2 regions of the Thalassotalea sp. HSM 43 genome follow, and region 1 is predicted to be linked to the other one. Evidence: predicted binding sites of a transcription regulator. Region 1 holds the regulator's gene; the other holds the start of a gene.

What was found. The regulator LexA, encoded in region 1, represses DNA repair genes until DNA is damaged. The targets are predictions, from matches to a motif close to TACTGTATNNNNATACAGTA.
Region 2: the regulator LexA is predicted to act here: its motif matches at 6,567-6,586, upstream of ruvA (Holliday junction branch migration protein RuvA).

What each region holds. Positions count from the first base shown of each region.
Region 1 covers NZ_CP038493.1:1,561,657-1,577,897, forward strand. The annotation lists gene plsB (glycerol-3-phosphate 1-O-acyltransferase PlsB) at 1-408, opposite strand, end outside; gene E2K93_RS06665 (hypothetical protein) at 865-2,391, shown strand; gene E2K93_RS06670 (fasciclin domain-containing protein) at 2,562-3,125, shown strand; gene lexA (transcriptional repressor LexA) at 3,342-3,956, shown strand; gene coxB (cytochrome c oxidase subunit II) at 4,432-5,985, shown strand; gene ctaD (cytochrome c oxidase subunit I) at 5,998-7,587, shown strand; gene E2K93_RS06690 (cytochrome c oxidase assembly protein) at 7,600-8,184, shown strand; gene E2K93_RS06695 (cytochrome c oxidase subunit 3) at 8,237-9,118, shown strand; gene E2K93_RS06700 (DUF2909 domain-containing protein) at 9,237-9,455, opposite strand; gene E2K93_RS06705 (SURF1 family protein) at 9,497-10,324, shown strand; gene E2K93_RS06710 (hypothetical protein) at 10,321-10,887, shown strand; gene E2K93_RS06715 (COX15/CtaA family protein) at 10,887-11,879, shown strand; gene cyoE (heme o synthase) at 11,889-12,803, shown strand; gene E2K93_RS06725 (SCO family protein) at 12,833-13,468, shown strand; gene E2K93_RS06730 (YebC/PmpR family DNA-binding transcriptional regulator) at 13,616-14,341, shown strand; gene E2K93_RS06735 (NUDIX hydrolase) at 14,453-14,968, opposite strand; gene E2K93_RS06740 (glutathione S-transferase family protein) at 15,028-15,696, opposite strand; gene E2K93_RS06745 (polysaccharide deacetylase family protein) at 15,707-16,241, opposite strand, start outside.
Region 2 covers NZ_CP038493.1:3,381,937-3,398,177, reverse strand. The annotation lists gene tolB (Tol-Pal system beta propeller repeat protein TolB) at 1-157, opposite strand, end outside; gene tolA (cell envelope integrity protein TolA) at 166-1,158, opposite strand; gene tolR (protein TolR) at 1,163-1,585, opposite strand; gene tolQ (protein TolQ) at 1,601-2,302, opposite strand; gene ybgC (tol-pal system-associated acyl-CoA thioesterase) at 2,292-2,705, opposite strand; gene E2K93_RS14855 (XdhC family protein) at 3,223-4,212, shown strand; gene E2K93_RS14850 (nucleotidyltransferase family protein) at 4,209-4,799, shown strand; gene ruvB (Holliday junction branch migration DNA helicase RuvB) at 4,876-5,883, opposite strand; gene ruvA (Holliday junction branch migration protein RuvA) at 5,895-6,521, opposite strand; gene ruvC (crossover junction endodeoxyribonuclease RuvC) at 6,636-7,163, opposite strand; gene aspS (aspartate--tRNA ligase) at 7,338-9,110, opposite strand; gene cmoA (carboxy-S-adenosyl-L-methionine synthase CmoA) at 9,527-10,261, shown strand; gene cmoB (tRNA 5-methoxyuridine(34)/uridine 5-oxyacetic acid(34) synthase CmoB) at 10,261-11,229, shown strand; gene E2K93_RS14815 (ATP-grasp domain-containing protein) at 11,357-12,244, opposite strand; gene E2K93_RS14810 (hypothetical protein) at 12,399-12,788, shown strand; gene E2K93_RS14805 (redoxin domain-containing protein) at 12,866-13,402, opposite strand; gene E2K93_RS14800 (M1 family metallopeptidase) at 13,677-15,527, opposite strand; gene rnt (ribonuclease T) at 15,745-16,241, shown strand, end outside.

The DNA.
Region 1 (16,241 bases):
ATTGACTTTGGCTTTGCCCGGTTTACGTCCCCACAACAGGTTCGCCGGAATAAGCTTCGCGTTGCGCTCATGATCTTTTTGGTGCGCCTTAAGTAACGCCGACCCTGAACTCATAGCGCGCGTTTTTCCAGGTTTCATCCAAGGAAAAATAGAGCTTGGCTTTTCCAAACAAATGCAACGTTCCATTTGTTGGCCATCTACGACAACGCTTTCTAATGGATCAGGCATGTTTAAAGACTTACAGGCCATTCGTAATGCCAATAAGTCACTCGCCGATTGATGACGGACAATATAAAACACGTCTTTGTTGTCGCCCAACTCGAACGTTTCAGCGTTGTCAGGAATTACCTTACACTTGACCAACAAGCGTACAGGTAAAGATAATAAAAAATAGAACAAGGCTCTCATTTTGTATTTAAAATCCTTGGCGGATTAATCACTTAAAAATTTGCGGCAATTCTACCATTATTATCGATGCTGTTGCTACATTCGCCACTATTTGAGCATAAATATCGATAAAAAGGCTGCTATATCGCGAAATAGCAGGAGCGTGAAGCAACCCATTTGCGACTCTCTAAAGAAAATCCAATCACTAAATCGGCCAAAATCAGCCAATGCTTGCGAGTTATTAAATGCCAGTATTGGGCAATCCCAACAGCAGCAAAACCGCCGCCTTTTTTATTAGCACAAATAGCGAAAGTTCCCCCGCCAAATGTAAAGCAACGTAAAGTTTAAAGCCGTTTCGTAAAGTACTGTAAATAGGCGTTACCCAAGTGAACAATTTGTTAATACCGTTATCTATTTTGGGTGTTGCCATATCGACAATATGGCTTGTTCTTTTTTTAATTTAATAGGGTAGGAACCATGAATTTACATAATAAGACACTCTCTTTAAACAGCATAAAACCTGTGCTTTGCGCCAGTGTATTAGCCAGTTTATTGACCGCGTGCAGTTCAGACGATGAACAGAGCGATTCTGACAATGCCTTTGTGCAGTTTTACAATGCCTCAAACAACGCGCCTAGCATTTACTTTACTGTCGATGAAAACCTCGACGAAGATGACGATGACGACGATTTTGAAATCACCTTTTCACCGTTAGCATTTGCTGATGCAAACAACCGTTACGAGCTCGAAGCTGACGACTATTATGTGGAGCTTGCTTGGCAAGATGATGCTGACAGCAGCAGTCGCGAAGATCTACAAATCATCTATCAACAAAGCCATAAATTCAGTAAAGACAGCATTCAATTTTTTGCCCTAACAGGTGACGTCCAGGCGCCGCAAGTGATGTCCTTTGAAATTCCAGTCATTGATGATGATAACGACAATGACGAGGAGTTGTTTAATATCCGCCTGCTCAACTTACATGAAGCAATGCAAGATATTGATGTCTACATGTCGAAAGCCGATGAAACCTTCAATGAGGCGATTGCGCTTGAACAACTTAATTACGGGGTGATCAGTGAAAATCAAAAACACGATCAAGACGACTATACCTTTTATATTACCCAAGCTGGCAGTGACCAAGTGTTATTTCAATCGACCCAAGCGCCTATGCAATACACCTCGCAATATATTGTCGTGGTGCGACAAAACCAAGGTGCAGGCTCGTCGCCGTTTGCCATCGATATGATTTCAAAATACGACTTTATGACATTACAAAGCGATGGGGATGATTCTAAACTGCGACTGTTCAACAGTATTACTGAGCACGACCTAATACCTGATTATGACCATTCTATAGATGCCACCTTGCGTTCAATTGATGAAACCATTGCTATCGATAACATCGGTTTTGGTCAATACAGTGACACCTATATTGTCAGCCAAGGTGACTACAGCATTGATTTGCTCAGCTCGTCGCAACAACAACCCTTGCTAACCAATCATTTGTTGACCCTAGCTGAAAACGAAGAGAAAACCATCTTCTTTTACCTCAGCGAAGAAGACGTTGATCATGATGGCGACGGCGATGTAGATGAAGATGGCGATGGACTGGTCGATGAAGTAGAAATAAAAATCAATTCATTAGCGGTTGAAACCACCCAAAGTAGCAGTATTTATAGTCACCAAATTGACATCATAAACCTTGTTGAAGATGATGATTTCAATAGCGTCAGTGTCTACTTTGTGCAAAGTGATGAGTTGATCGAAACTTCAACGAATTATCGCCATATCAGTTACGCAAACGCCAGTAATATCGAGCTGTTAAACAATACCTACACTGTATATGCCGTTGCCAAGCGCGACAGCAGCGACATACTGCTCGCCTCACAAGCAATTACCTTAGACGAGTCCAGCCAAGCCATGTTCTTGTTGCTGCAAAAAAATGAGCAATCGGCTAGCGGATACGACATGACCTTTGCAAACCAAAAAGACAGCAACTAACCACGCACATAGCTGTCATTCCCGATAGCAAGGTCACGGCAAATTGTCGTGGCCTATTCGCGGATTAACAGCCATAACTCAGTGGTGAGTTATCTATTGAGTGATCTTCTGGCAGCGAATTACCGTAACTACTCCATCACTATCAACGTCAAAATAAACAGAGGAACACTATGATGAATACGGTAATGAGTTCATTAACAAAAACCATTGCAACACTATCAGTTGCGACTTTTTTATGTGCATCGGCTTACGCAGAAAAACCTAAGTGGACAGAAAAATCCGATGTAAGTATCGTCGATTTCGCTGTTGGAGCGTCTGGCGAACCATTTGATTTTGACAGTAACGGCGAAGATTTTGACGTATTAGTCGCCGCGCTGATTGCTACCGGCACCGTAGCCGCGTTCGATGGCAGCGATTTAACCGTATTTGCGCCTAATGACAACGCTTTTTATATGCTAACCAACACCACCAATGATGCCGATGCGTTTAATGCCGCCGTGAGTTTACTTGGCGCCGATGGCGTTGCTGATGTATTGAAGTATCACGTTACTGAAGGCGTGCGCAATTCACGTTCTGTGACCCGTGCGAAAATGGTCGAGATGCTTGATGGCAACAGTATTTATTACGATGATGGCCTGATCATTGCCGAAAAATCAGAAGCGAAGATCATCAGCGAAGATAATCGCTTGTCAGACGGTATGGTGCATATCATTGATACGGTATTAAAGCCTTAACCACCCCTGTACCTGAACAACCTTACTACAAGCTAAAACGCCCTCAATGAGGGCGTTTTTTATGTGCCAACATATGTATGTCGCTGTCTTAATTCGATTTATACCTTCGATGATTAGCACAAGCATATTCAGGCATAAACAAATAATCGGTTGCGATTCTTGCCAAGCTGTATATACTGACAGTTACTGTACGGATAAACAGGCTGTAAAAATATCATGCGAGCATTGACTGCCAGACAACAACAAATCTTTGATTTGATCAAAGAAAAAATAAACGAAACCGGCATGCCACCGACACGAGCGGAAATTGCCAACTTTTTTGGTTTTAAATCGGCGAATGCTGCGGAAGAGCATTTAAAAGCGCTGGCCAAAAAGGGCTTTATTGAAATGCTGCCGGGTACCTCCCGTGGTATCAAACTAGCCGAAGAACATATTGAAGAAGAAGGCTTGCCATTAATTGGTCGAGTTGCGGCAGGTGAACCTATTCTTGCCCAAGAGCACGTTGAAGACAGATACAAGATCGACGGTAGTCTATTTCACCCTGCTGCTGATTACTTATTGCGCGTTAATGGCGAGAGCATGAAAGACATTGGCATATTTGATGGCGACCTCTTAGCAGTGCATCAAACGACCGATATTCACAACGGTCAGGTTGTTGTTGCTCGTGTCGAAGATGACGTGACGGTCAAACGCTATAAACGAGAAGGTAATGTCGTTTATTTACACGCTGAGAACGAAGCATTCTCACCGATTGTTGTCGATTTAGCCAATACACCTTTTAATATTGAGGGAATCGCCGTCGGTGTGGTTCGCAATGCAGACTGGATGTAGCCCAGCAAAACTGTACAAACTTTAAGCAGTCAAACATCTTCTAAAAGCGCCCAAATTAGGGCGTTTTTTGTATCTCAAAAAAACCTCCATCGCCTTACCTCGCCTATAACCCATTAAAACACAAGAGTATTTACTCTAGCCCCATTTATAATCTGGATTGTAAAAAAGATTTACAAATTTCTAACAAAGCGCTTTACCTTGTATAAAAATTAAGTAATTCTAGAACATGAAATAAACAAAAACAGGCCGATTGTTTGCCACCTGGTGACACCAGCCGATTACAACAATAAGAAAATGCGCTAAATCTACCACGTCAAAACTAAACGTAGATTTGCAGTACGTAAATGGCCGAGTTAATCATTTAACCGGTATAAAACAATAACAATAATTTACGGAAATTTGCGACATCGAATGAAGATGTATCTTGTCCCTTTTTCTGTATTTTCTTTGGCTTTGCAAGCAGAGGAGATGTCGAGTGAAAAGACGTAACCTGGGTTGGCTGTTGTTGGCAAGTACGTTTGCCAGTTCAGCTTGGGCAGAATCGCAATTAAATTTGACTAAAGGTGTGACGGATGTCAGCCAAAATGTCTATGATTTGCATATGTTGGTTCTATGGATCTGTACCGTCATTGGTATCGTAGTATTCGGTGCCATGTTCTGGTCCATGATCTTCCACCGTAAATCGAAAGGCGTAAAGCCAGCCGATTTTCATGAAAGCACTAAAGTAGAAATACTTTGGACCGCTATTCCTATTCTTATTCTGATTGGTATGGCATGGCCAGCAACCACGGCCTTGATCGATATGGAGGATAACTCCAATTCCGACCTAACCATTCAGGTCACCGGTTCCCAATGGAAGTGGCATTACAAATATTTTGATCAAGGCATCGAATATTACAGTGTGCTGTCTACCCCACGCGAACAGTTTGATAATCGCGAAGGTGAAGGTGAAGCAAAAGGTGAAAACTACTTACTTGAAGTAGATAAGCCTTTGGTCATACCGGTTAACCGTAAAGTACGCTTCCTAATTACCTCAGATGACGTAATTCACTCTTGGTGGGTTCCAGCGTTTGCCGTCAAGCAAGACGCAAACCCGGGCTTTATCAATGAAGCTTGGACCAATGTCAATGAACCTGGTATTTACCGTGGCCGTTGTGCCGAGCTATGTGGTAAAGACCACGGCTATATGCCAATTGTTGTCGATGTACGCAGTGAAGAAGACTATGAGCTTTGGATCAATGAACAAAAGATTGCCATGACTCAAGCCAAGCAAGCAGAAGCAGCTTCGCTTAATGCGGAAATGTCTATGGACGATTTGATGGCATTGGGTGAAACAACCTATACCGCGCATTGTGCCGCATGTCACCAACCTAATGGTCAAGGTCTACCGCCTGCATTCCCAGCTCTCGCGGGTTCAGGTATTGCTGTGGATGCTGAAAAAATGGCTGAACACATCAGTGTGGTATTCAATGGTCGTGCTGGCACCGGTATGCAAGGTTACGGCAAGCAACTTAGCTTGAAAGAGATTGCTGCTGTTGTTACCTATGAGCGTAATGCTTGGGGTAATAATATGGGTCAAACCATACAAGCCAAAGACGTTCAAGAAATTGGTCAAGGTGCGAGTGGCGCCAGTGCTCAACCGGTTGCTCCAGATGGCGCAAGCGACAGTGCAGCAGCCACACCTGAAGCAGAACCTGCACCAGCGGCTGCAGTGAACATGGACGATTTGGACATGGCCAAGCTTATGGAGCTCGGCGAGCAAGTTTACGTCGCTAAATGTGCCGCGTGTCACCAAGTAAATGGTGAAGGTATGCCGCCAGCATTCCCTGGTTTAAAAGGCAGCGCTATGGCCACCGGTGACATTGCCGCTCATATTGACATGGTTGCTAACGGCAAACCAGGTACCGCTATGCTAGGTTTTGCCGCTCAGCTAACGCCACAAGAGATGGCCGCAGTGGTTACTTACGAGCGCAACGCCTGGGGTAACGATACCGGCGATGCTGTGCAAGCCAAAGATGTAGTCAAATAAGGGGGAATGATTATGAGTACAGCTACAGAAACATTAGATCATCATGATGATCACCATGATCATAAAATGACCGGCCTGAAGCGCTGGTTATACACCACTAACCATAAGGATATTGGTACCCTTTATCTTTGGTTCAGTTTCATCATGCTACTTACCGGTGGTGCGATGGCTATGGTCATTCGCGCCGAGCTATTCCAGCCCGGTTTGCAAATTGTTGAACCAGACTTCTTCAACCAAATGACCACAGTACACGGTCTTATCATGGTATTTGGTGCCATCATGCCAGCCTTTACGGGTTTGGCAAACTGGATGATACCGATGATGGTCGGTGCACCAGATATGGCGCTACCACGATTGAATAACTGGTCATTCTGGATTTTGCCATTTGCGTTCAGCATCTTATTGGCATCATTGTTTATGGAAGGCGGTGGTCCTAACTTCGGTTGGACATTCTACGCGCCATTATCGACAACCTACTCAAATGGCAGTACTGCATTCTTCGTGTTTGCCGTACATATTATGGGTATTTCATCGATTATGGGTGCGATTAATATCATCGTGACCATCATGAACATGCGTGCACCAGGTATGACCTACATGAAGATGCCATTGTTTGTATGGACATTCTTCATCACCGCTTACCTTTTGATTGCGGTTATGCCGGTTCTCGCCGGTGCGGTTACCATGGTATTAACCGATACCTATTTTGGTACCTCATTCTTTAACGCCGCCGGTGGTGGTGACCCGGTTATGTTCCAGCACATATTCTGGTTCTTCGGTCACCCTGAAGTGTACATTATGATCTTACCGGCATTCGGTATTGTATCGACCACCATTCCAGCCTTTACCCGTAAAAAACTGTTTGGTTACAGCTCTATGGTTTACGCGACCGCATCCATTGCGTTCTTATCGTTTATCGTTTGGGCTCACCACATGTTTACCACGGGCATGCCGCTAGCGGGTGAGTTGTTCTTTATGTACTGCACCATGCTAATCGCCGTACCAACGGGGGTTAAGGTGTTTAACTGGGTCGCAACCATGTGGCAAGGAGCAATGACCTTTGAGACACCTATGTTGTTCTCAATAGCCTTTGTTATTTTGTTTACCATTGGTGGATTCAGTGGTCTGATGCTGGCGATGACGCCGGTTGATTTCCAATATCATGATACCTACTTTGTTGTAGCTCACTTCCATTATGTACTGGTTACCGGTTCGCTGTTCTCATTATTCGCAGCCGCCTATTACTGGTTACCAAAATGGACGGGCCACATGTATGACGAGAAAATCGGTAAGATACACTTTTGGTGTTCACTGATTTCTGTCAACGTTCTGTTCTTCCCTATGCACTTTATCGGTCTAGCTGGTATGCCGCGTCGAGTACCGGATTATGCCCTACAGTTTGCCGACTTTAATAAGTGGATCAGTATTGGTGGTTTCGCCTTTGGTTTATCACAGCTGATTTTCTTATACGTGGTTATCAAGTGTATTCGCGGTGGCGAAAAAGCCGAAGCGAAATGTTGGGAAGGTGCCGAAGGTTTAGAATGGACTGTGCCGTCGCCAGCGCCATATCACACCTTTGAAACACCACCAGAAATAAAATAGGCAGCACTTCATATGAGTACAGAGCAACAACAAAACGAGCCGCAAACTGAAACAGCAGACGCAAACACCGATCACCAAAAAAAGGTGAAGAAAAGTGTCGGCAAGTTGGTGTTAACCGTGTTTGCCATGTTCGCCTTTGGTTTTGCTCTGGTACCGCTTTATGACGTGTTTTGTGATATCACCGGGTTAAATGGCAAAACGGCCAGTACCGCTGCCGAGGTTAATGACAACGGCATCGATACCTCACGTACCATCAAGGTTCAGTTTCTTAGTCGCACCGCACAAGGTGCGCCATGGAAGTTTGAACCTGAGATGAACTTTATTGAGGTTCACCCGGGAGAAATGAAGTTTGTAAAATTTTACGCCAAGAATCAATCAGGCCGCTATGCTGTTGCCCAAGCTGTACCTTCGGTATCACCTGGACAAGCGGCAAATTACTTTCAAAAGATTGAGTGTTTTTGCTTTAACCAGCAGCCGCTGGAAGCAGACAATGATGTTTGGATGCCATTGCAGTTTTATGTCGATGTCGATTTACCCGACCACATTGAAGAGCTGACATTGTCATATACCTTGTATGACATCACTGACAACAGTTAAGCACAACGAAAGATTGGCCTTGAGTTAAGAATCAGGTGTAGAGGAAAACACTATGAGTACAACAAAAGAATACGAAACCTATTATGTGCCAGCGCAAAGTCACTGGCCAATAGTCGGCGCGATTGCGCTGTTTATGATTGCCGTAGGCGCTGGTAGCTATGTGGCAAATCTTGATACCGGAGAAGGCTTTGGTGGCTGGGTGTTACTGGCTGGTATTGCGCTGATCATCTATATGGTGATTGGTTGGTTCTCCAATGTTATTGACGAGTCAATGGCTGGCAAATACTCCGGGCAAATGGACAACTCATTCCGCCAAGGTATGAGCTGGTTTATTTTCTCTGAGGTGATGTTTTTCGCCGCTTTCTTTGGTGCCCTGCTATACGCTCGCGTATTGTCGGTTCCATGGTTAGGTGGTGATGGTAATAACCTTGAAACAATGCAAGTGTTATGGCCACAGTTTCAGGCGGCATGGCCTTTAACGGTTACTCCTGATGGTACCGAGACCACCGCTATGGGTTGGTATGGTTTACCTCTTATCAACACCTTGTTGCTTTTAACCTCTTCGTTTACAGCGCATTTTGCCCACGTTGCATTAGAGCAAAACAAACGTAAAGCATTAAAAGTTTGGTTGGCGGTTACCATTCTACTTGGCTTGGTGTTCCTTGGCTTGCAGGTTGAAGAATACATCATTGCCTATACGCAAATGGGTTTGACCTTAGCCAGTGGTATCTACGGTAACACTTTCTTTATGCTGACCGGCTTTCACGGCTTACACGTAACCTTAGGTGCGATCATGCTTATCGTTATGTTCTTCCGCGTATTGAAAGGACATTTTAGCCCAGATAATCATTTCGCATTCCAGGCCGCTAGTTGGTACTGGCACTTTGTTGATGTGGTTTGGGTACTGTTGTTTCTTTTTGTCTATATCTTGTAGCAAGAGATAGGAAATTTCGGTGTTGTCGGCTTTTTAAGCACGCTTTAAAAGACGATAACACCAACTTCCGATTAATCCTTTAACGCTTTAATTAGTGTTAAGCAAAGGCGTTAAAGGATTAAAAAGGTTTCGGATTTGGGGTAATTAACCCAGTTAAGATGCCAATAGCCATAAGCAGTACAATCAAGCCTGAGATAATCACTCGGCGACCAATGTACTTAGACATGGGTGGTTTGTTTTTTTCGTTTTTATTCATCATATAACCGGCTCGAAACAAGTTATAGATCATTAAAAACGCCAACACCACCAAGACAACTTTAAAAATTATTTCAAACAAGGAACGCTCCGTTTTTACCAATTGTGTAGTATAGGTAATCGATGACCCGCGTTAATAAAAACACACATATTATTCAATACTTAGCCAGCTTTAAGTTGGCCTGGGTAGTTATTACCTTGGCGGTATTTTGTGCATTAATCAAGCTAAGTTTTTGGCAATATGAACGTGGTGTTGAAAAACAACTTCGCGTTGACCGCATTGCCAAATTGGGCAACCAACAAGCCATCCCTTTAGCCACCTTACTTAAGCAAGTAAACGACAGTGACAACAGCTTTGCCGACGTTAATGATATTGCCATTAGGGTGATTGGTGAGTTTGTCCAACCTATGGTGTTTTTATTGGATAACCAGGTCGACAGTGGCAAAACCGGTTACAAAGTATTTGCGGTGTTCAACGACCAATCAAGTGGTCGTCAATTGTTGATCAATTTAGGATGGGTGGCCGGTTCGTTGGACCGCAGTTACATTCCCGAGATAAGCATACCAAAAGGCCAATTAGAGCTTAACGGAAGAGTGCGTTTAGATAGCCAAGGCATTGTATTACAAGAACAAGTTTTCGATGAACTTAACTGGCCAATTCGAGTGCAACAAATAGACAGTGAAAAATTTTCACAACTAATTAACACTCCCCTCTTGCCCTTTAGTCTTATCTTGGATAAAAAAGAATCTATCGGTTATAAAAAAAGCTGGCAACCGATAGTGATGCCACCAGAGAAACACTTTGGTTATGCAACACAATGGGGATTACTAGCCCTTGCCTGGCTAAGCCTAATGCTAGTCGCCAGCTATACGTCTTTTAAGCGCCAAAATAATAATAATTTTCAAGACGCCAACAGCCAACACAATACAGATAATAAAGGCATGTTATGACAAGTGAAGTAAACAAAAACCGCCGTAGCCTTATCCTGCTGCTACTCGTATTCGTTGTTCCGGTAATTCTCGCCAAACTGGCGCTGGACAATCAGTGGTTTAATTATGGGGTAACCAATCAAGGGCAATTGCTTAACAATAAGCTTACCTTGGCAGATATTGGTCTGAGTAAAGATGACAACAAACAATGGCTGGTGATCTATTCGATGCCAGACAATTGCGACCAGCAATGCCAATTCACCTTATCAGGCATTGAAAGTACCTATATGGCATTGGGCAAAGAAACACCGCGTGTGACGCCTGTGGCCATTAGCTTATCGCCATTTAATGCCGAACAATTAAAGCTAGTCAATGAAAATCATTGGCGCATCGTCAGCAAAGCCGAACAAGCAGCAGACGACTCGGCTTCTTCTTTGTCGCCGTTAAAAATCTATATTGCCGACCCACTTGGTAATATCGTCTTAACCTATGACCAACCACATCAAGCAGACGCGGTGCCAGCCTTTGGTAAATCGATGTTGAGTGACTTGAAGAAGATGTTGAAGTACTCGAGGATTGGCTAATGAACAGCACCCGTAGACTGGTTTTTATTGCCATTTTATTGGCTATTACGGTTATCACCTTAGGTGCGTATACCCGTTTAACTCATGCTGGTTTGGGCTGTCCAGACTGGCCTGGTTGCTATGGCTTTATTGATGTACCACAAACATCAACCGAAATAGAAAAAGCCGAAGCCGCGTTTCCACAACGCCCTGTCGAAGTACAAAAAGCTTGGAACGAAATGATCCATCGCTATTTCGCTGGCACACTGGGTTTATTGATTGCGGCAATTTTTATTCTCGCTTTTAAAAATCGTGACAAAGGCATGCCACTGTTTTTGCCGATAATACTGGTGGCGACGGTGATATTTCAGGCCGCGCTGGGGGCATGGACGGTCACCATGAAACTGATGCCGGTGGTGGTTATGGGGCACTTATTAGGTGGCTTTGTGACCTTATGCCTGCTCTATTTATTGTATTTGCGGCTTACCCCCTATCGCGTACCCGGCGGTGATTTTAGTCTGCGTAAATACCGCGCCTATGCGTTATTTGGTATTTTCATTCTGACCTTACAAATTGCACTGGGTGGATGGACATCAAGTAACTATGCGGCGTTAGTATGTACTGAGTTGCCAATATGTCAGGACGGTTGGGCTGCCCAGTTAACCTTTAGCAATTCATTTGATTTGATCCCACCAGAGCGTGAGACATACGAGTTTGGTTTCTTAACCCATGCCGAACGCGTCACCATTCATGCGGTTCACCGTATCGGTGCCATCGTCACCGCCTTGTATTTAGGCTGGTTAGCGATATCGGTAATGATGAAAGCCCAGTCGAAATTTTTCCGTCGCAATGCAACCCTGATATTGGTCATTCTTGGCGTTCAGGTTGGCTTAGGCGTAAGCAACATCGTGTTTAACTTGCCTTTACCTGTCGCGGTTGCCCACAACGTCGTCGCCGCGGTGTTAATGCTTTCCCTTATCACCCTCACATACAGCTTGCGCCGCAAGATTTAGGAGACTGTTATGGCCAAATCTTCAGCACCATCTATCGCTCTTGAGCAAGACTCACCGGTTAGCTGGCGAGAATATTATGAAATCACCAAGCCTAGGGTCGTGGCGTTACTGGTATTAACCGCACTGGTTGGCATGAGTTTATCTGTGCCGGGCGCGATTCCATGGCAGATATTGATTCCGGCCATGTTGGGTATCGGCTTACTTTCGTCGGCATCGGCGGCGATTAATCACATTGTTGACCAACGTATCGATGCGGTTATGGCACGAACCCATAATCGCCCATTACCTAACGGTCGCATCAGTAACAGTAAGGCCATTGCCTTTGCCGCATCATTGGCGCTGATCGGCTTCGTGATGTTGTATGGCTTAGTTAACCCGCTCACCGCGTGGTTAACATTGTCAGGCTTGGTTGGTTACTCGGTGGTTTACACCATGTATCTTAAACGCGCGACACCGCAAAACATTACCATAGGCGGTTTAGCCGGTGCCATTCCACCATTACTTGGTTGGACGGCGATGACCAATGAAATTCATCCTCATGCGTTGTTGTTGGTATTGCTGGTCTTTACCTGGACACCACCGCATTTTTGGGCGCTGGCGATTCACCGTCGTGACGATTACGCCAAAGTAAATATCCCAATGCTGCCGGTTACCCATGGTATCGAGTTCACCAAAACGCAAATCCTGTTGTATACCATCTTGTTATTTGTGGTCGGCTTGATCCCGTATTTGGTGGGTATGAGTGGTTGGATTTATCTCATTGGCGCTTGTGCATTGAACATTATTTTCTTTGCTTATAGCTGGAAATTGAAGTTTAATGCCGACAAACAAACGGCGATGCAAACCTTTCGTTTTTCCATCGTCCACTTAATGTTGTTGTTTATAGTGTTATTGGTTGATCACTACGCGCTTCCGGCGGTGTGATCATCATTTGCAGATAAGAAGTAGCAAAGATGAATAAAGTTTTAGTCGTTATTATTGCCGTTATTGCTGTTGCAATGGGGGCATTTCTCTACCAAAGTCAACGCCAGATGGCAGAGCCTAAACACGCCCTGTTGTATCAGCAGCCGCGATCAATCGCTAACTTTAATCTTACCGACCATAACGGTGAGCAGTTTGATAACAGCAATTTGCAAGGCAAATGGAGCTTGTTCTTCTTTGGCTATACCTCGTGTCCTGATGTTTGCCCGATGACATTGCAAGAGCTTAACTACATCTATCCACAGATGCAGGAAATCACCGGCAATCAGGTACAAGTTGCCATGGTCACCGCCGATCCAAAACGTGATACCGTCGAGCAGTTAAACAATTACATTAATTATTTTAATGACGACTTTATTGCATTGCGCGGTGGTCACGATACGCTGTTTCCGTTTTCCCGCAGTCTTGGCTTAATGTATGCCATTACCGAGGATACCAACCAAGAGTTTTATTTGGTTAATCACAGTGCGTCTATTGTTATGACCAATCCACAAGGGCAAATCCAAGCCATTTTCAAGCCTATTCAAGGTGAGCCCGGCACTGTGCCGGCGATTGATTCTGAGCGTATGCTGGAAGATTTTAAGCTAATTTACTCGCAAGTTAATTAGTCTCATTTGCGGCTAAGCATTGAAATTATAAAAAATATCCTCATTTAATTGATATCTAACAAGTAGAGTCACAATTGTGGCTCTACACACTAACGTCAATCCTTGCTAAAATTGGCGCAAATGAATTCAAACGAAGAGACATGACTAATGGGTAGAGCGTTCCAAAACCGTAAAGAGTCTATGGCGAAAACCGCCGGCCAAAAGACCAAAGTGTATTCAAAATACGGTAAAGAAATCTATGTGTGTGCGAAAAACGGTGGCCTCGACCCTGATGGCAACCTAGCATTGCGTCGTCTGATCGATAAAGCCAAAAAAGATCAAGTACCAACACACGTAATCGACAAAGCAATCGACAAAGCCAGCGGTGCCGGTGGTGAAAACTACGAACCAGCTCGTTACGAAGGTTTTGGCCCTGGCGGCTTTATGGTGATTGTTGACTGTCTAACCGACAACCCAAACCGTACCATCAAAGATGTGCGTATTGCGTTCACTAAGACCGACTCAAAAATTGGTGCCCAAGGCTCAGCTGCGTTCATGTTTGACCACGTTGCGCTATTCTGTTTCGCCGGTGATGACGATGAAGCCATTTTCGAAGCCCTAATGATGGCTGACGTAGATGTGACTAACGTTGAGAAAGAAGACGGTATCATTACCGTAACAGCGCCACATACTGAATACTTCAATACTAAAAATGCATTAGCTGAAGAACTTGGTGACGTTGAATTTGAAGTCGACGAGATCACGTGGATCCCACAAGATTACAAAGAAATCAGCGAAGAAGACGACATCAAGATGTTCGACAAGTTTATGGACATGCTGAACGACAGCGATGATGTACAAAACATCTACCATAACGCAGAAGTAAAACGCTAACGACTCGCCTAATAAACAAAAAGCCAACTCATTGAGTTGGCTTTTTTCTTCAAGGGGTCAGAACACTTGAAATGACAATGAACTTTCAAGTGATCTGACCCCTTGAAAAGATTACAGCAATTCTTTTACGATCAGCTTTAGTAAAAACGTTTCCCTTTCAATCGACATACCCTTTTTCTCACTGTTGGCCATGGTATGTTCATTGTGGGCAATGGCTTGATAAATATTGATCCATACCGGACGCATGCCATTGGCAATTTCGTGGGCTTCCAGTTCGGTGTTGGCTAACTCATCGTCAATTTCACAGGTATAACAAAACGATTCCATATGCATGATGTCATAGTCGGCTTTGTACCAAGGTCGGAACTCTTCATAACGGCCAAACGCTTGCACATTGCGAATATTTTGCGCACCGGTTTCTTCTTTTAGTTCGCGCACTAAACCTTGCTCTAAATCTTCACCTTCATCAACCCCGCCGCCTGGCAAGGTGTAGTCATGATAGCGCTCGGTATACAGCAATAAAATCTGCTCGCCACGAACGATAATGGCGCGTGCCGCTTGGCGATGAAAACTGCTGGCACAAAGGTTGTCGATATCAGGATGAGTGGTACTTCGTAAAAGGCGCATGAGGATATATTGAACGTTAAAAGTGGGGCAAGCCTACTGACTTTGCCCCGAAATAGCAATTAAATTGGTAAGCCCCATTCACGCAAGATTTGCTCTTCTTCAGCAATCAGCGTGGCAAATATTTCACTGGCGAATACTCGGCCAATATAGGCAGCGGTTTTCGGCCATTTGCTGGCATCGCAACTGACTTTACAATGACGCATTAGGACAAACATCGAGCACACGGACAAATCGCCATAGCTCATTGTATTGCCGACCAAGTAATCGTCATCTAGCTCAGATTCGAGGTAATCAAAAATCGCTGGGATTTCTTTGCTGATCGCTAAATCAATTTCATCTTGTGCCGGCGGACGATTAAAAAACGCTTCGGCGAGATACATCTCTGCAAATAAATGACCACCAATCGCTGCCACCATCACCGTGGTTGAATAGGTCGCAAACCATTCACTGCGCGCTGCGAATAAGTTGTCTTCTGGCAATAGCGCTGGCTGTGGGTACTGACGGTCGAGAAAGCGTATGATCACTTCTGAGTCGGTAATGTAATCACCATCATGACATAACAAAGGGATTTTCCCAGTGGGACTGTTATCGACAAATTCTGCTGGTTTTTCTGGTGAAAATGGGAATACCACCTGCTGTGTATACTCAAGCCCTTTAAATGCCAATGCCAAACGAACGCGGCGCACGTATGGGGATGGTTGGGCACCATAAAGTGTTATCTCTGCCATATCAAATTCCTTAATTGTTATACCAACTGCCGTCTTTTTTCGGTACAAACCAAGCGCGTGAGTACCAGTAAAAACGACCAGGCTTGGAAATACTCGGTGCCGTGCAATTGGCGCGGTTTCGTCCCGGGTTGAAGTTACTATCAAAAACCATAGTAAAGCTTTTCTTGTCTTGCCATTGTATTTGCGCCTTACCTTTACCCGCAATAAAGCAGGCCAGCATATTCTGGTAAAAATCGGTGCTGTTTAATGTGACCAAAGTGTCAGGCTGTGCCGCATACGGCACAATTGTCTCGGCGCGTTGACTGCTCGTGGTTAAATCAAACGCCAAGGCATTAAGCTTGTCCTTTAATGCCGTGAGTTTATCGTAAGGCATAGACGCCGGAAACCGAGGCACGGCGGTCAAATCGGTACTCGCGCCAACCGCGCCGGATTGCTGGGTAAAGACCACAAAGCCTAGCTTTTCTAATTTTTGCTGTGCTTGCGGCGTATATTCGCCATATGGCAACGCAAAGTAGCGCCAGCTCTGACCTGTGTGTTGTTCGATG
Region 2 (16,241 bases), 1.8 Mb from region 1:
CTTGCGGCAATGGCTCTGCGCCATCATACGAAAAAGGCAATACGGCAATCGGTCTTGCGGTATTAACACCGCCGGTGATCACCAACTCCAGTTCAGCATGGGCTTTCGTTAAAGCCAAGCAACATAAAGATAAGGTTAATAATAATTTTTTTAGCATAGTCTTCTTTAATTAAACTCTGGTGCGTAAGTAATGATGATGTTTTCTAGTTGTTCAAACACTAACGGATCTTTCGATACAGGCAAAGTTCCGGCCTTATTAACTGCTTTAACCGCTTCTTGGCAAACCGCTCTATCGCCTTCGACCGCAGATGCGCTAATAACAAAGCCGCTAGAAGCCAGCTTAATACGTACTTTACAGGATTTACCGCGCATTGTGGCCTCGTCCTGAATAAAGTTGCGCTCAATAGATTGCACAATCAAGGCACTGTATTTATCAACTTCGCTCATCACCTGTTGGCTTCGAGCGCTTTGACGCGCCGCCATCTCTTCTTGCATTTGTTGTTCTAACAAACGTTCTTGCTCGGCTCGCTCTGCCGCTTCTTTTTGCTTGCGCTCTTGCTCGGCTTTCTTACGACGTCGCTCCGCTTCAGCTTGACGTGCCGCTTCTTCTTCACGTTCACGTTTCGCTTTTGCATCAGCTGCCGCTTTTTCAGCCTGTTTGCGCTCAGCAACTTTCTTTTGTCGCGCTTTTTCTGCAGCGGCTGCTTTGGCTTTCGCCGTTCTCGCAGCGTCTTCAGCTTTTTTGCGTTCAACTTCTTTTTTCTTACGATCGCTTTCTAACTTTTTAATGCGATCCGCTTCGGCTTGACGCTTCTTGCGCGCATCGTCAGCACGGCGTTCAAGATCCTTAATACGTTTTTGCTCACGCTCTTTCGCTCTTTGTTGTTCGCGTTTGAGCTTATCTACCTGTTGCTGCAACTTCGATTGATCAACAACCACCGCATCAATAACCTGCAATTGCGGTTTCGGTGTCGGCTTTTGCTTTGGCGAAAAATCAGTGTTTGCCATCAAAATAATCGCAAATACCGCATGAACAACCACCGCTGCACCAAGGGCGATTAGGTAATTTTGCTTGATGGTTTTGCCGTCGGGTAGATAGGTAAATATGCCCATACATCTATCGACTAAATTAGCAATCATCTTCTTGATAACGTTCACGCGATTAACTCTCCGGTGACTCAGTCATCAAACCAACCGAAGGCACACCAGCGTTTTGCAACAACACCATAAGCTGAATAACGGAATTGTAATTAACATTACCATCACCATTAACCACCACGGGTGTTTCAGGGTCTACGGTGAGTCGCGCCTTAACCAAGGTCGCGAGCTCATCAGGCTCTAACGGCTCACTTTTGCTTTCACCAACGTTTAGATAAAAACGACCATTAGCATCAACACTGGCTACCAAAGGTGTTTTAGAATCTTCCGATAGTGCCTCTGAATCCGCTTTTGGTAAGTCGACCTTTACCCCTTGTGTAATCAAAGGTGCTGTTACCATAAAAATAATCAGCAAGACCAGCATCACGTCAATATAAGGAACAACGTTGATCTCAGCTACGCGTTTGCGTTTGGAACGAACATACATAGTCGCTCTCCCGAATTACTGAGCAGGTTGCTGAGATTGTTGTGACATAGCCACAGACTGACGTTGTAAAATGCTGGAAAACTCTTCCATAAAGTTACCGTAACTGTTCTCTAGCTTTTCAACGCTGTGTGAGAAACGGTTAAACGCCATTACCGCAGGAATCGCAGCAAATAATCCCATCGCCGTTGCGATCAAGGCTTCGGCAATACCAGGTGCAACCATGGCTAGGGTTGCTTGTTGTACAGCACCTAAGGCAATAAATGAATTCATGATCCCCCAAACCGTACCAAACAAACCAATATATGGACTGATTGAACCAACTGTCGCTAAAAATGATAGGTGGGTTTCTAATTCGTCAACCTCGCGAGATAAGGCGACGCGCATGGCGCGGTGAGTACCATCAACGACTTCCTGAGACGACGCGCCTGGGTTTTTACGAATGCGGGCAAATTCTTTAAAGCCGGAAACAAATAGACTTTCTAGGCCGACAAAATTGCCTCGAGAATTGATTTCTTTATATAACTTACTTAGATCAGCGCCTGACCAGAATTTATCTTCAAATGATTGGGCATGATTCTTGGCATTATTTAAAACTTTTGAACGCTGAATGATCATGGTCCATGAAGCAATAGAGAAACCTAGTAAGGTCAACATTACTGCTTTTACGAGTAAACTGGCTTGCAAAAATAAATCAAAAAACGATAGTTCAGCGTGCACTGGTTAATGCTCCTAATATGACTTGAGGAATCGGGCAAGGTCGGGCTTTTTCTAAATTCACACTAGCAACCAACACAGAGATACTGCACAACAGCACACCGTCTTGGTTGTGTATATCTTGCTTAAATTGCAAACTTGCCTTTTTTAAATTCGAAATTGTTGTTGTTATGGTTAGTAAGTCATCCAGTTTTGCGGACGCTTTGTTATCCATTTCTACTTTTCTGACCACGAAGCCAAGTTTTTGTTCAAGAAAAAAAGATTGGTTAATACCTAAGGCTCGTAACCATTCTGTGCGCGCACGTTCAGCAAACTTTAAATAGTTTGCATAATAAACTATGCCACCGGCATCGGTGTCTTCGTAATAAACTCGGAGCTGATAGGTAAAATTATTATTTTTATCCATGAATGGTTCTTTGAGTGGCTACCACAACTATAAGGCCCTATCTTACGTCATATCTGGCCTTGGCCTCAAGTGCAGGCGGTTATTTTTTGCAGATTTTATAAGCAATACAACAAAAAAAATGGCGAAAAAATGCGAAGGCAAGAATTAGCGCAAATTTTTGTTATCCATAATAGGTCACTTTGGGTGACCTAAAACGTTAATAAATATTTAACAATCAGGCTTTATACGCATACATTACGGCAACAACTGCATATTTAGTCATTTTTTTCACACCACCCATTTCACATTAGATTTTCTTATGTGAAAATCAAAAAAATCTTGTTTGTTGCTGAAAAAAAATCTCTATAGAATGCGCGCATCTCAGAAACATCTCTTGTTATTTATTGTTCCTGGATTTATTTAACTTCCTACTATCAACTCTTATTGTTGTGCCCACTTGAATTCAAGTGGGCTTTTTTTTTGCCAAATAAACAATTAATCAGTAAGTTATAAGCAATGCTTTCAACTTAATATGCTCATGCAACTTACCGATATAACCGTTTTAGAACATGCCAATACCTTATTAAGCAATAATCACAGCTTTTGGTTGTGTACGATTACTAATACTTATGGTTCAGCCCCCCGCCCTATAGGCTCACTATTTATCACTGACGGTGTACAACGGTTTGGTTCCATATCTGGTGGCTGCCTAGAAGACGCATTTGTTGATATGCTAAATAACGATTATTTTAACAAATGTAATCAAACCTTTGTTTACGGCGAACATGGCCAACAAGCCGCCAGTTATGCTGAACTGCCTTGTGGTGGACGGATCCAATTGCTTATTGAATACGTTGACGCCAACCAAATTGAGCGGGCTTACTTTCAACAATGGTTAGACTTAGCACATGCCCAGCGCCCCTATCAAAGAATGGTACGCTTAGACTCCCAATCGCGGCAACTGTGCGCTATCGACACTGACGCTAAGCCTTTGCAAAACGTTGAACAAATTGGCGATGACATTACGCTGCATTATCAGGAGATATTTCAATTATTGTTAATTGGTATAGGCTTGGTTAGCGAACAAATCGCTCGCCTCGGGTTATTAAGTGGTTTTAACGTCAAAGTGTGTGACATGCGCAAAGAACTCAGCAATACCTGGCAGTTCGACAAGAAACGCGGCGGTGTGGATATTACCTGGATGTCCCCAGATGACTTTGTCAGTCAATACACGACAGCCAATAGTGCAGTATTGGCCTTAGCCCACGATCCAAGATTAGATGATGTCGCATTAATGACGGTATTTGAAAGCAAAGCATTTTATATCGGAGCCATGGGCTCCGTGCGCACCACAGAGAAACGTTTAGAACGATTAAAACGTATATGCGGTTTTAATGACCAGCAATTAAGCCGCCTTAATGCGCCAATTGGTTTGCACATCGGCAGTAAAACACCAGTAGAAATCGCCATTGCCACCATGGCTGATATTATTCGTGTGCGACACGGTGTAAGTAAACAAGAGTTATGATGACAGACCTGCCAGAGCAACACGTTGCGATCATTTTAGCCGCCGGTTATTCCAGACGATTTGGTGCAGATAAACGTTTTGTTGGTGAACCACCATTGCTGTTGCAAACACTGGCAACAGTAAAGTGCCATTTTGACACTGTCTATTTAGTGCATCGTCACGAGGATGCAAAACTTATCGAATTAATAGACGATAAGGCAATTCAATTAATCGCAGCACCGGCGGTCGATATAGGTTTGGGTAGCAGTCTAGCGGCGGCAATGTCGCGCATCACTCAACAATCGGCGGTTGCTTGGGTATGGGTGTTTCTAGCGGATATGCCAGACATTCGTGGGCAAAGCATTATTTCATTAAAACAGGCGGTGTTGCCTGAGCATATCATTCGGCCAACATATCGGGCACAACATGGTCACCCTGTGGGGTTTTCTAAACCGTATTTTCAGCAGTTGATTAAGCTTTGTGGAGATAGTGGCGCGGCACATATTATAAAAGCTAATAGTGCACAGTTGATCACTGTGGAAGTCGACGATAAGGGCACCATAACCGACTATGATCGCCCTGAGCAACTCTCTCAAAAGTCTAAATAAAGTCTCTAAATAAGTATCTAAACAAGCTCAATAAAAGAGACGCTTAACAAGTTTTGCGCTAACGCGTAAAAACCAATTAGCGTTCCGGCATATCAAGACCAAAATGCAAATACGCCTTGGACGTGACAATACGACCTCTTGGGGTGCGTTGCAAAAAGCCTTGTTGAATCAAGAAAGGTTCAATAACGTCTTCAATGGTTTCTCGTTCTTCACCAATTGCCGCAGCGATATTATCGAGCCCTACCGGTCCACCATCAAATTTCTCCATAATGGCCAGCAATAACTTGCGATCCATTAAATCAAAACCTTCCGAGTCAACCTCAAGCATATTTAACGCTCTAGCTGAAACGTCTTGATTGGCAACACCATCGGCTTTGACTTCGGCATAATCACGCACACGACGTAACAATCGGTTGGCAATTCGAGGGGTGCCGCGAGAGCGTTTGGCAACTTCTAAAGCACCATCGTCATCCATTTCTACATTTAAGAAATGCGCGCTACGGGAAATGATGTGCTTTAAGTCACTTACTTTATAAAATTCTAAACGTTGCACGATACCAAAACGGTCTCGTAATGGCGACGTTAATGCGCCGGCACGGGTTGTCGCGCCAATCAATGTGAACGGTGGCAAATCAAGTTTGATCGAACGTGCTGCCGGACCTTCACCAATCATGATGTCGAGTTGATAATCTTCCATCGCGGGATAAAGAATTTCTTCCACCATTGGGCTTAAACGGTGAATTTCATCAATAAAAAGAACATCGTTCTCTTCAAGGTTGGTTAACAATGCCGCTAAGTCACCGGCCTTTTCTAATACCGGGCCCGAGGTGGTACGTATATTAACGCCCATTTCATTAGCAACGATATTGGCAAGCGTGGTTTTACCTAAGCCTGGAGGCCCAAAGATCAGCAGATGATCAAGCGGCTCTTCGCGCTTTTTTGCTGCTTGAATAAAGATTTCCATCTGCTCTTTTACATGGTCTTGACCAGTGTAATCGGCAAGCATTTTCGGGCGTATTGCCCTATCGATGGTTTCTTCTTCTTTACTTAACGTAGGTTGTATTAAACGATCCGCTTCAATCATAATTCTTTAACTTATAACATCGATTTCAAGGCATCACGAATAAGCTCTTCAGAACTCATTTCTTGCTGATATACCGCTTTTACCGCTTTATCAGCCTGTGCCGGTTTATAGCCCAGCGACACCAGTGCGGTAATGGCATCTTCTTTCGCTGTTGTTACCGTCGCAATAGCTACTTCGCCGTCCATCATATCTAAGCTAATGGCATCAGTGACCGGCGTTTCAATATCGAGTCCCCAGTCTTTTAATTTATCGCGCATTTCAATGAGCAGGCGCTCTGCGGTTTTCTTACCTACCCCAGGAATTTTTACTATGGTAGTGACGTCATCAAGATTTACGCAATGAACAAACTGATTTGCCGACATGTTTGATAAGATAGCTAACGCCAGTTTTGGCCCGACGCCATTGACCTTAATCAGTAAACGAAATAGCTTACGTTCTGTTTGATTGGCAAAACCATATAATTGCTGCGCGTCTTCGCGAACCGCAAAATGGGTATAGATAATCGCTTCTTGACCGAGCTGAGGTAGATGATAAAAGCTGGTCATCGGTAAGGTGACTTCATAACCAACGCCGGCACATTCCAATAATATTTCCGGTGCCTGTTTATCAACAAGCAAGCCGCGCAATCTTCCTATCACTTTGTATCCTGATGTTATTCTTTATTGCTATGGGTTATACAGTAACACTGTATAAATATATAGTAAACTATTTTCCCTATTCGGCAAGTCAATACAGACCTGCGTTTTGGAAAACTATCGCAAACGTCCGCGTACGGTTTTCTTTGCCTGACCGGCCATCTTTATTAAAGAGTCATAACTATGGGCGTGACAGATAGCGACCGCTAAGGCGTCAGCAGCGTCCGCTTGTGGTATCGACGGTAACTTCAATATCGAGGTAACCATATGTTGGACTTGTTCTTTTTTTGCCGCACCTGTGCCAACAACGGCTTGTTTAATTTGTCTTGCGGAGTATTCGGCAACATCAAGTTCAGCATTCGTTGCCGCAACGATAGCGGCTCCACGCGCCTGACCTAATTTCAAAGCGCCGGCAGGGTTCAAGCCCATAAAGACTTGCTCAATGGCAAACATATCTGGCTTAAATTGGGTAATGAGCTCACTCACCCCCGCAAAAATGACTTGCAAACGCGACGCGATATCATCGCCGGCAGACAAGGTTTTGATGCAACCGCTGCCAAGGTATTGAAACTTACGGCCCTGTTTATAGATCACACCGTATCCGGTGATGCGAGAACCGGGGTCGATGCCAAGAATGATGCTCATACTGATATTATTTTACCGATGAATGACGACGGTTAGAGTTAGCATAAACGCAAATAGGTGTGATGCCAACCAATGTATCGCAGCATTATGTGCTGCGGTTGACCGCGACTTATGCTCGAACATAAAAAAGCCTCGAATGCTCGAGGCTTATTAACTCGCTTTAGTGACTAAAGATTACTGCTCTTCTTTAGGCTCAACAACAGATGCGATACCCAGTTCTTTCAACTGCTCTGGGTTTGCTTGACCTGGTGCGTTAGTCAATGGACACGCCGCGGTTGTTGTTTTAGGGAACGCCATAACGTCGCGAATTGATGTCGCACCCGTCATTAGCATAACCAAACGATCCAGACCGAATGCCAAACCGGCATGTGGTGGCGTACCGTAGCGTAATGCTTCTAATAAGAAACCAAACTTCTCTTGCGCTTCTTCATCAGAGATGCCCAAAATTCTAAATACCGCAGCTTGCATTTCTTGGCTATGGATACGTACTGAACCACCACCTAACTCGACACCGTTAAGAACCATGTCGTACGCATTAGATAGCGCGCCAATTGGATTTGCTTCTAGCTCTTGTGCGGTTAATTTGGTTGGTGCAGTAAATGGGTGGTGCAATGCATGCAAGTGACCATCGGCCTCTTCAAACATTGGGAAATCAACGACCCATAGTGGCTTCCATTCATCGCTAACGATGCCAAGGTCTTCACCAAGCTTCAAACGCAATGCGCCAAGCGCCTCGGTTACGACGGTGTAGTCATCGGCACCAAAGAAAATGATGTCACCAGATTTTGCATTGGTACGTTCAAGTAACGCCGCTACTGCGGTTTCTGGCAAGAACTTTAAGATTGGCGACTGGATGCCGTCCATGCCAGCATCGATGTCATTAACCTTCATCCATGCCAAACCTTTGGCACCATAAATACCGACAAACTTGCCGTATTCATCAATGTTTTTACGAGAGAACGTCGCTGCCGCACCTGGCACACAAATTACCGCCACGCGGCCTTTAGGATCATTTGCAGGGCCATTAAATACTTTAAATTCTACGTCTTTCAAAATATCCGCAACATCAATCATCTCTAATGGGTTACGCAAATCAGGCTTATCTGAACCATAACGGGTCATCGCTTCTTGGTAACTCATGTGCGGGAATGTGCCCAGATCAACATTTAATAAGTCTTTGAACAATTCGCTGATCATGGTTTCAGTTACTTGCATAACTTGGTCGGCGGTCATGAATGATGTTTCGATATCGATTTGGGTAAATTCAGGCTGACGGTCAGCACGCAAATCTTCATCACGGAAACATTTTACGATTTGGTAATAACGCTCTTGACCAGACATCATAAGCAATTGCTTAAACAACTGTGGCGATTGCGGCAAGGCAAAGAAGTTACCCTTGTGCGTACGGCTTGGTACAAGATAATCACGCGCACCTTCAGGTGTTGCCGCGGTTAGGATTGGTGTTTCAATATCCATGAAACCTTGGCTTTCCAATGAACGACGCACGGCTGATGTAACTTGGGCACGAAAACGTAAACGCTCAGTCATTTCTGGGCGGCGAAGATCTAAGTAACGATACTTTAAACGATTCTCTTCGCTGTTTTCTTGGTTAAAGTCGATTGGCAATGGCGCTGCTTTGTTCAGGATATTAAGCTCTAAACCTAATACCTCAATCGCACCTGTTGCCATATCTTTGTTTACTTGCGACTCAGGACGAGCGCGAACTTTACCTTTAACTTGTACGCAAAATTCATTACGTAACGTGTTCGCCACTTCCAAAACTTCTGGCAAATCCGGATCGAAAACTACTTGTACAATACCTTCACGGTCTCGCATATCAAGAAAGATTACCGCGCCCAAATCACGACGACGATTAACCCAACCACATAATGTAACTTCTTCACCGATGTGAGACTCATTTACCTCACCACAAAATACGCTACGCATTATAATTTATCCTGCTCATGTCTATTACTGGTCTGATCCTTTGCAGTGTTATTATGACACTGCTGCGCTAAGCCTTTTCTCTAGCTCAGCTCCTCGCGTATAACGCCATAAGGAACAAGACAAAAATCAAAGGCGGATATTATAGCGAATAGCGGTGCAATGTCACCTATTGGCTCGATATTTTACGAGAATAAATCGACACAACTTGCTTGCTGTTCAGCCACAAACATAAAAATTCAGGCTTTTTGGCTCGCAAAGCTGATAAAACGAACAAAAAGACGTCGTTAATACTCGTTTAAGCTTTTGTTTATCTGGTATAATTTGCCTAGACTCAATAAAAGATTGCGATATCATCCGTGTGGTTTCATGCAAAGTGTATAGCGCAGCCAATCAATTAAAGATTCAACAAACAGTTAATGACAGATAAACAGACCGATATAATTTATTCAAAGCCGCAAGCAAAGGTAGGCGATTTCCGTTTCGATGCACAGGTCGTTGAAGTATTCCCGGATATGATCAAACGATCTGTTCCTGGCTACTCCAACATCATAGAAACCATAGGCCAGCTGAGTAAGCGCTATGCACAGAGCAACAGTAACATATACGATTTAGGCTGTTCACTTGGTGCCGCAAGTTTGGTGATGCGTCAAAACATAGATGCCAACAACTGTAAAATTATCGCCATCGATAGCTCCAAAGATATGGTGCAGCGCTGTCAAATGCACGTTAATGCTTTTAAAGCAGCAACCCCATGCGAGGTTCATGAAGGTGATATATTAGAGTTCCCAATGGAGAATGCCTCGGTCGTGGTACTCAATTTCACCCTACAGTTTATTGAACAAGATAAACGACAACAATTGATGGATAAAATCGCGGAGTCATTATTGCCTGGCGGTATATTGATCCTGTCGGAAAAAATATATGATGGCGATGAAACCTGCCGAGAGTTGCTCAATGATTTGCATCATGATTTTAAACGAGCGAATGGTTACAGTGACCTAGAAATCGCCCAAAAACGTGCGGCCATTGAAAACGTCATGCGACCAGATGTTCTAGAAACCCATTATCAGCGTTTACGCCAAGCCGGCTTTAGTCATGCCACAAGCTGGTTTCAATGCTTTAACTTTTTCTCACTTATCGCCATAAAATAATGAATAACGTATTTAACCAATTCTATCAGCAAATCGCCGGTAACCGTCTGGCGCATTGGCTTACGCAATTACCTGAGCAATTAGCGCACTGGCAAAAACAAGAACTGCACGGCGAATTCAAGCAGTGGCAGAAAACTTTAGAGGCACTGCCACAAACAACACCATCAATGATTGACGTTAAAGACGGTGTGACTATTGGCGCTGCAGATGACATTCCTTTAGGCCAACAAAAACGCATAGAGGCGTTACTGAAGAATTTCAAACCTTGGCGCAAGGGACCCTATCACGTCCATGGTATTCACATAGATACCGAATGGCGTAGCGATTTTAAGTGGGATCGTTTGCAACCTCATATCAGTGATCTTAGTAACCGCTACGTATTAGATATAGGCTGTGGCAGCGGTTACCACTTGTGGCGCATGCGCGGCGCAGGGGCAAAGTTTGTGGTTGGCATCGATCCGACGCAATTATTTATGATGCAATTTTTATCGATGCAGCACTTTATTCAAGACCCTGCGGTAAATTTATTACCACTGGGCGTTGAGCATCTGCCTGAGCTAAAAGCCTTTGATACAGTGTTTGCTATGGGGGTTTTGTATCACCGCAAATCACCGATTGATTTCTTGCAACAACTTAAAGCACAACTGGTAAAAGGTGGTGAGTTAGTGTTGGAAACCTTAGTCATTGAGGGCGATAAAAATACCGTGTTAGTGCCGGGCGATCGCTACGCAAAAATGCGTAACGTGTGGTTTTTACCAAGTTGTGATGCCTTAGTGTTCTGGATGCAGCGCTTAGGCTTTAAGAATGTGCGCGTGGTCAGTATCGATCAAACCGCATTTGAAGAGCAACGCAAAACCGACTGGATAGATACCGAATCATTGCAAGACTTTCTTGATCCAAATGATGCCAACAAAACCATTGAAGGACACCCTGCACCATTACGTGCCATCATAGTGGCCAACACCTAAGGTTATCTGTGGCAGATACCCGCGTTAGGCGTTAGGTATTAGCTATTAGCTATTAGGCAAACATGAACAACAAAAAAGGACGCTCATAGCGTCCTTTTTTTTATCACTTGTCGTCAATCTGAGTGACTTATAGATTGTGCTTTCTCGCCATTCGCTCAGCAAACAACGTGGCAAATAATGGAGCTGAATTTTCATCCATATTGAAATACAAAGACGGCTCAATTAACTCTGCTTCCATCATGGCAAATTTATCGCCGATTCGCACAAAATCAACACGAGCGTACATTGGCATTTCATCAATCTGGGCAAGTTTTGCCATGGCATGCTCTGCTTGCTCACGTAATACAGGTTCAGCATCAACCAATTTAAGTCGACCACCGTGCTCTTCTTGAACGCGAAAATCATTTTCTTTTGGTGTCTTTAAAATACTGTGGCTGTATTGACCATCAAAGTAAAAACACGAATATTCACCTTCATTGATGACGCTTTCAACAAACGGCTGCACCATAAAATCACGTGACGCAAATGCGTTAGCTAAATCTTGTTTATACTCTTGCCAGTTTTGCGTGGTTAGCCAAAAGGTGTTGTCGGCATTGGCACTGACACAAGGCTTGATGACAATTTGTTGGGTATCAAAGCGCGCAAAGTATTCACCAACCAGGGCTTCATTGTATTGCTCTTCCCAGATAGTCGGGACGATGTTTACCGAATACTGCTCTAGCTCTCGCAGGTACTTTTTATTGATGTTCCATTCGACAATGTTGATTGAGTTCTCAAGCACGGCACGGGATTGTTCAATATCAGTAAGTACTTGCATGAACAATGGCGCATCATCTTGATAATCCCACGGGGTGCGAATTAGCACAACGTCGTATTGGTTCCAATCAACGTTGCTCTGGCGCCATGACACCATATGGGTTTGCCAGCCAAGTTCTAGCAATGGCTGATCGAATAAATGATCGTATGCCTCAAAATCATCTAGGCAATCCATGGTTAAAATAGCGCAATGTTTCAACAGACATCCCCTTACAAATTGAATTAAAAGTGGTTTTTATCACCGTAAAATAATACGGTAGGTAAAATTGTTGGCAGAGTTTAACCTGTTTTAGTTGACCGCAACAACCGAAACCACGTAAATTAACAAAAGATAATAACAGCAGGACCTGTTCATGAAAAAAATAACAACATTGACCGCGCTAAGTTTACTGTGTTTCGGTATCAACACTGCGATTGCCGAGCAATCTCAACCACTTGCTACATCATCTGATAGCGAGCAAGTCGGCAGTGAGTCCACCATAAATATTCCGGTATTAAATGATGCTCATATTTTTTCTCAATTCAATGATGAATTGCCAGCGATGGTGACCTATTTTACCAAGTCAGACTTTGACCAAGTTCGACAGTTTTACAGTGAGCAATTTGGCGCGCCAAGTTCAGATAGAATCCAGTACGGTCGCCTAGAGTTGCATTTTGATCACTTAGGCAATGACGTACGAGTTATTGTTGACGAACAACAAAGTCATCATGAAGTCGATGTGATCATGGTTGCTAAGCAATAAAGTCTGCATCTTTTAGACAAATAAAAAGCCTGCAATTGCAGGCTTTTTTGCTTGTAAGGGGTTAGGTATTGCCCGCCTTAAGGTGCATGCATACCACGTATCGGGTAGTTATTGTCTGGGTTGCGTATCCAACCAATACCATTAACCAGTGCCTCTAATTCAGGACGTACAAATGGGTTATTTGAGATATCAACCACGTGCAAATTGCCTTGTTCATTGACCACAAACAAGCCAGGCTCAGCAAATACATGATCGGTTTCTTGTGGTGAGCGTGGGTCAGATAAATACAAACCTAGAGTTTGCATTTGGGCGATACTCAAACCATAAGCAAAAGGGAAATTGACAGACAACTGCGTTTTGTGTTGCTGCAGTTGTTCTAAACTGTCCGCCGATACCGCAATAATATCTACGCCAACATCAAGCAATGCTTGTTGGTAGTTTTGCAGATTATTCAAATATTTTGTGCATAATGGGCAGTGCCGACCGCGATAAACCAACACCAATTGCCAATCAGCGTTAGCCTGTCTCGATTGACCCAGTCGTACCGTATCACCACTCTCTAGCACAACATCTATTGCTGGAAAGTGATTACCTGCGCTTAATTTAAGGCTCATAGTCGTATCCGTCATATTCAAAGTCGCTCTATTCACATCACAGTAATGGTTTATCGAGTTTAAAATGAATCAAAGTCTAGGCTTACTAGACTCAAGAACTTGTTCATCAGTGTAGTTAATCCACTGTACAGTGACGCCTTGGTGACATTATTTATTGCGGTATTCATTTTAAAGCTCTCGTCAAAGTGTAGTAAAAACTATGCCAACCGAGAAACTTCATAAAAAAAAGCCCAAGTCAGCAACGCACTTGGGCTTTAATTAAGGTAAATACATTTTATTTGCTGAGGATATCGTCAACAGTACCTTGCGCTAATGGATGATAGCCTGGGCGAGCGATGGCAAATACACGTTTGGCAAACACATGACCTTGCTCTGATTCAGCAAGCTTTTTATACAAAGGCACAATCAGCTTACGGCGACCAATGGCAATTAAATACTGCTCTAGTTCAGGCATAATCACATCATAGCCAGAGTGCAACGCCAATAAATACCATGCATGTGCAATTTCGGCGTTTTGACTCTTGGTTAAATTAAACGCTTTGTCTAATTCTGCCATCTTCTCTTCATTTAAATCACGATCCAAACCATTAATGAAATAAAGCCATTCATGCACGGTCCAATTGGCGGTTGGTAACTGACTTAGTGTTAACTCGCCCGCCTGCCATTGACGCTTTTGCTGTTCGACTTTTACAAACACATCGGATTGTGGTTGTGGTGCATCAGCGGGTAATCCGGTTCCAAAAATCCACTCATTCACTTCTTTATCGGCAACAATACCCGGGTATTTGTGGATTAAATGCGTATTTAAATAGCTGATAAACTCTTTGGTGCCGATTGATTTAAACGCAAAGTGATTAAAATAATCCAACACGAATGGGTCAAATTTTTCGCGACCAAATCGCTGCTCTAAAAACATTAGAAATAATTGGCCTTTAACATAAGGCACATCACTGAACGCCGCATCTGGGTCTCGACCTTGTAAATCGAGGTACAGTATCGAATCGCTGGCTGGCAAATCGGCTAGGTCAGTCTGCAAGTCTGCAACACCTAACACTTGCTCCATAATGGCTCTGTCGTTGCCAAATACGCGCTCCATAATGCGGTTTTCAACATAAGAAGTGAAACCTTCGTTCAACCAAAGGTCACGCCAGCTTTCGTTGGTGACTAAGTTGCCAGACCACGAATGCGCGAGTTCATGGGCAATCAAGTTAACTAATGATTTGTCGCCGGCGACTACAGTTGGCGTAATAAATGAAAGTCTCGGGTTTTCCATGCCGCCAAAAGGAAAGCTCGGTGGCAATATCAACAAGTCATAACGTCCCCAGCGATATTCGCCATACATGGCTTCAGATACGTCAATCATATCTTGGGTATCGTTGAATTCAGCAACCGCGCGTTCAAGGATATACGACTCCGCATAAACGCCGGTTTGTTCACTCATCGCTTTAAACTGTAGGTCACCCACACCGATAGCAATTAAATAGGCCGGTATGGCTTGTGGCATAGAAAAGAAATAATCGCCATCTTTTGTGGCATTTGGTTCATTATTGGCACTCATTACCGCGAGTAACGCCGGATCGGTTTTAATGCGAGCCGTATAGGTCATACGCACCGCCGGGGTATCTTGAATCGGGATCCAGCTTCGCGCATGTATTGCTTGGTTCTGGCTGAACATAAACGGGTATTTTTTACCTTGGGTTTGTTCTTTACCTAACCACTGCAGGCCCGATGCTTTTTCGGTTGATTGATAGTAAATTCTAACCGTTTTCGCTTGAAACTTAGGGTCTATGGTTAATTTTGAGCCCATAACGTCATCTCGAGATGCTAATTGGTGTGCGACGTTATGCCACTTGCCCTGCTCATCTTGTGCCATCGCACGGTCGATAATAAGGTCACGGGTATCAAGCACCACTAAGGTCGGTTCATCCTGCAACCAATTTAATGTCAGATCAGTAAACCCTTTGACCGCTTTTTGTTGAAAATCTATTTCAAGGTCAAGATAGGCGTGAGTTACATTAACTTGATCGTAATTGGCATAGGTTAAATTGTCTTTAACTTCGGCAACTGAGGCAAAAGACAGCAGCAACATGCTACAAAGCAAAGAATTGAAAAGCTTTATCATAATTATCCATCGTTATAATTTATATCACCGCTGATAGTCTACTTGGCAAGCCACTGTTTGCAAGGCCAATCATGATAATGCCTAGATAAATTGATAATAGTGGTAAAAACCTTGCTGGAAATGAAAACAACAGATGAATTTTTGCGGGAGATTTGCGATAATTTTGCATCCTAAGTAAAAATACTTCAATTAAATCAAGGCTTGCACTGCATTCGCTGTTATGGATTCTGAAAAATCACTTTTTGCCCGCCGTTTTCGCGGCTATTACCCAGTCGTAATCGACGTTGAAACCGCAGGCTTTAATGCCAAAACCGATGCTTTGCTTGAGATCGCCGCCAGTATCTTGCACATGGATGAAGTTACCGGTTTGATGTCGATAAAAGAAACCCTATGTTTTAATGTTAAGCCATTTGAAGGTGCCAACTTAGAGCCAGCGGCGCTTGAATTTACAGGTATCGACCCGCACTGTGCGTTACGCGCTGCCATCGATGAAGCGGAAGTATTAAAAACCATCTTTAAACGTATTCGCAAAGAAATGAAAGGCTATGGTTGCAAGCGCGCGATTATGGTCGCTCATAATGCTGCTTTTGATCTGGGCTTTGTCAATGCCGCAACGGAACGTTGTAATATCAAGCGCAGTCCGTTCCACCCATTTGTTAGCTTTGATACAGCCAGTTTATCAGGTTTGGCGCTAGGCCAAACCGTATTAGCCAAAGC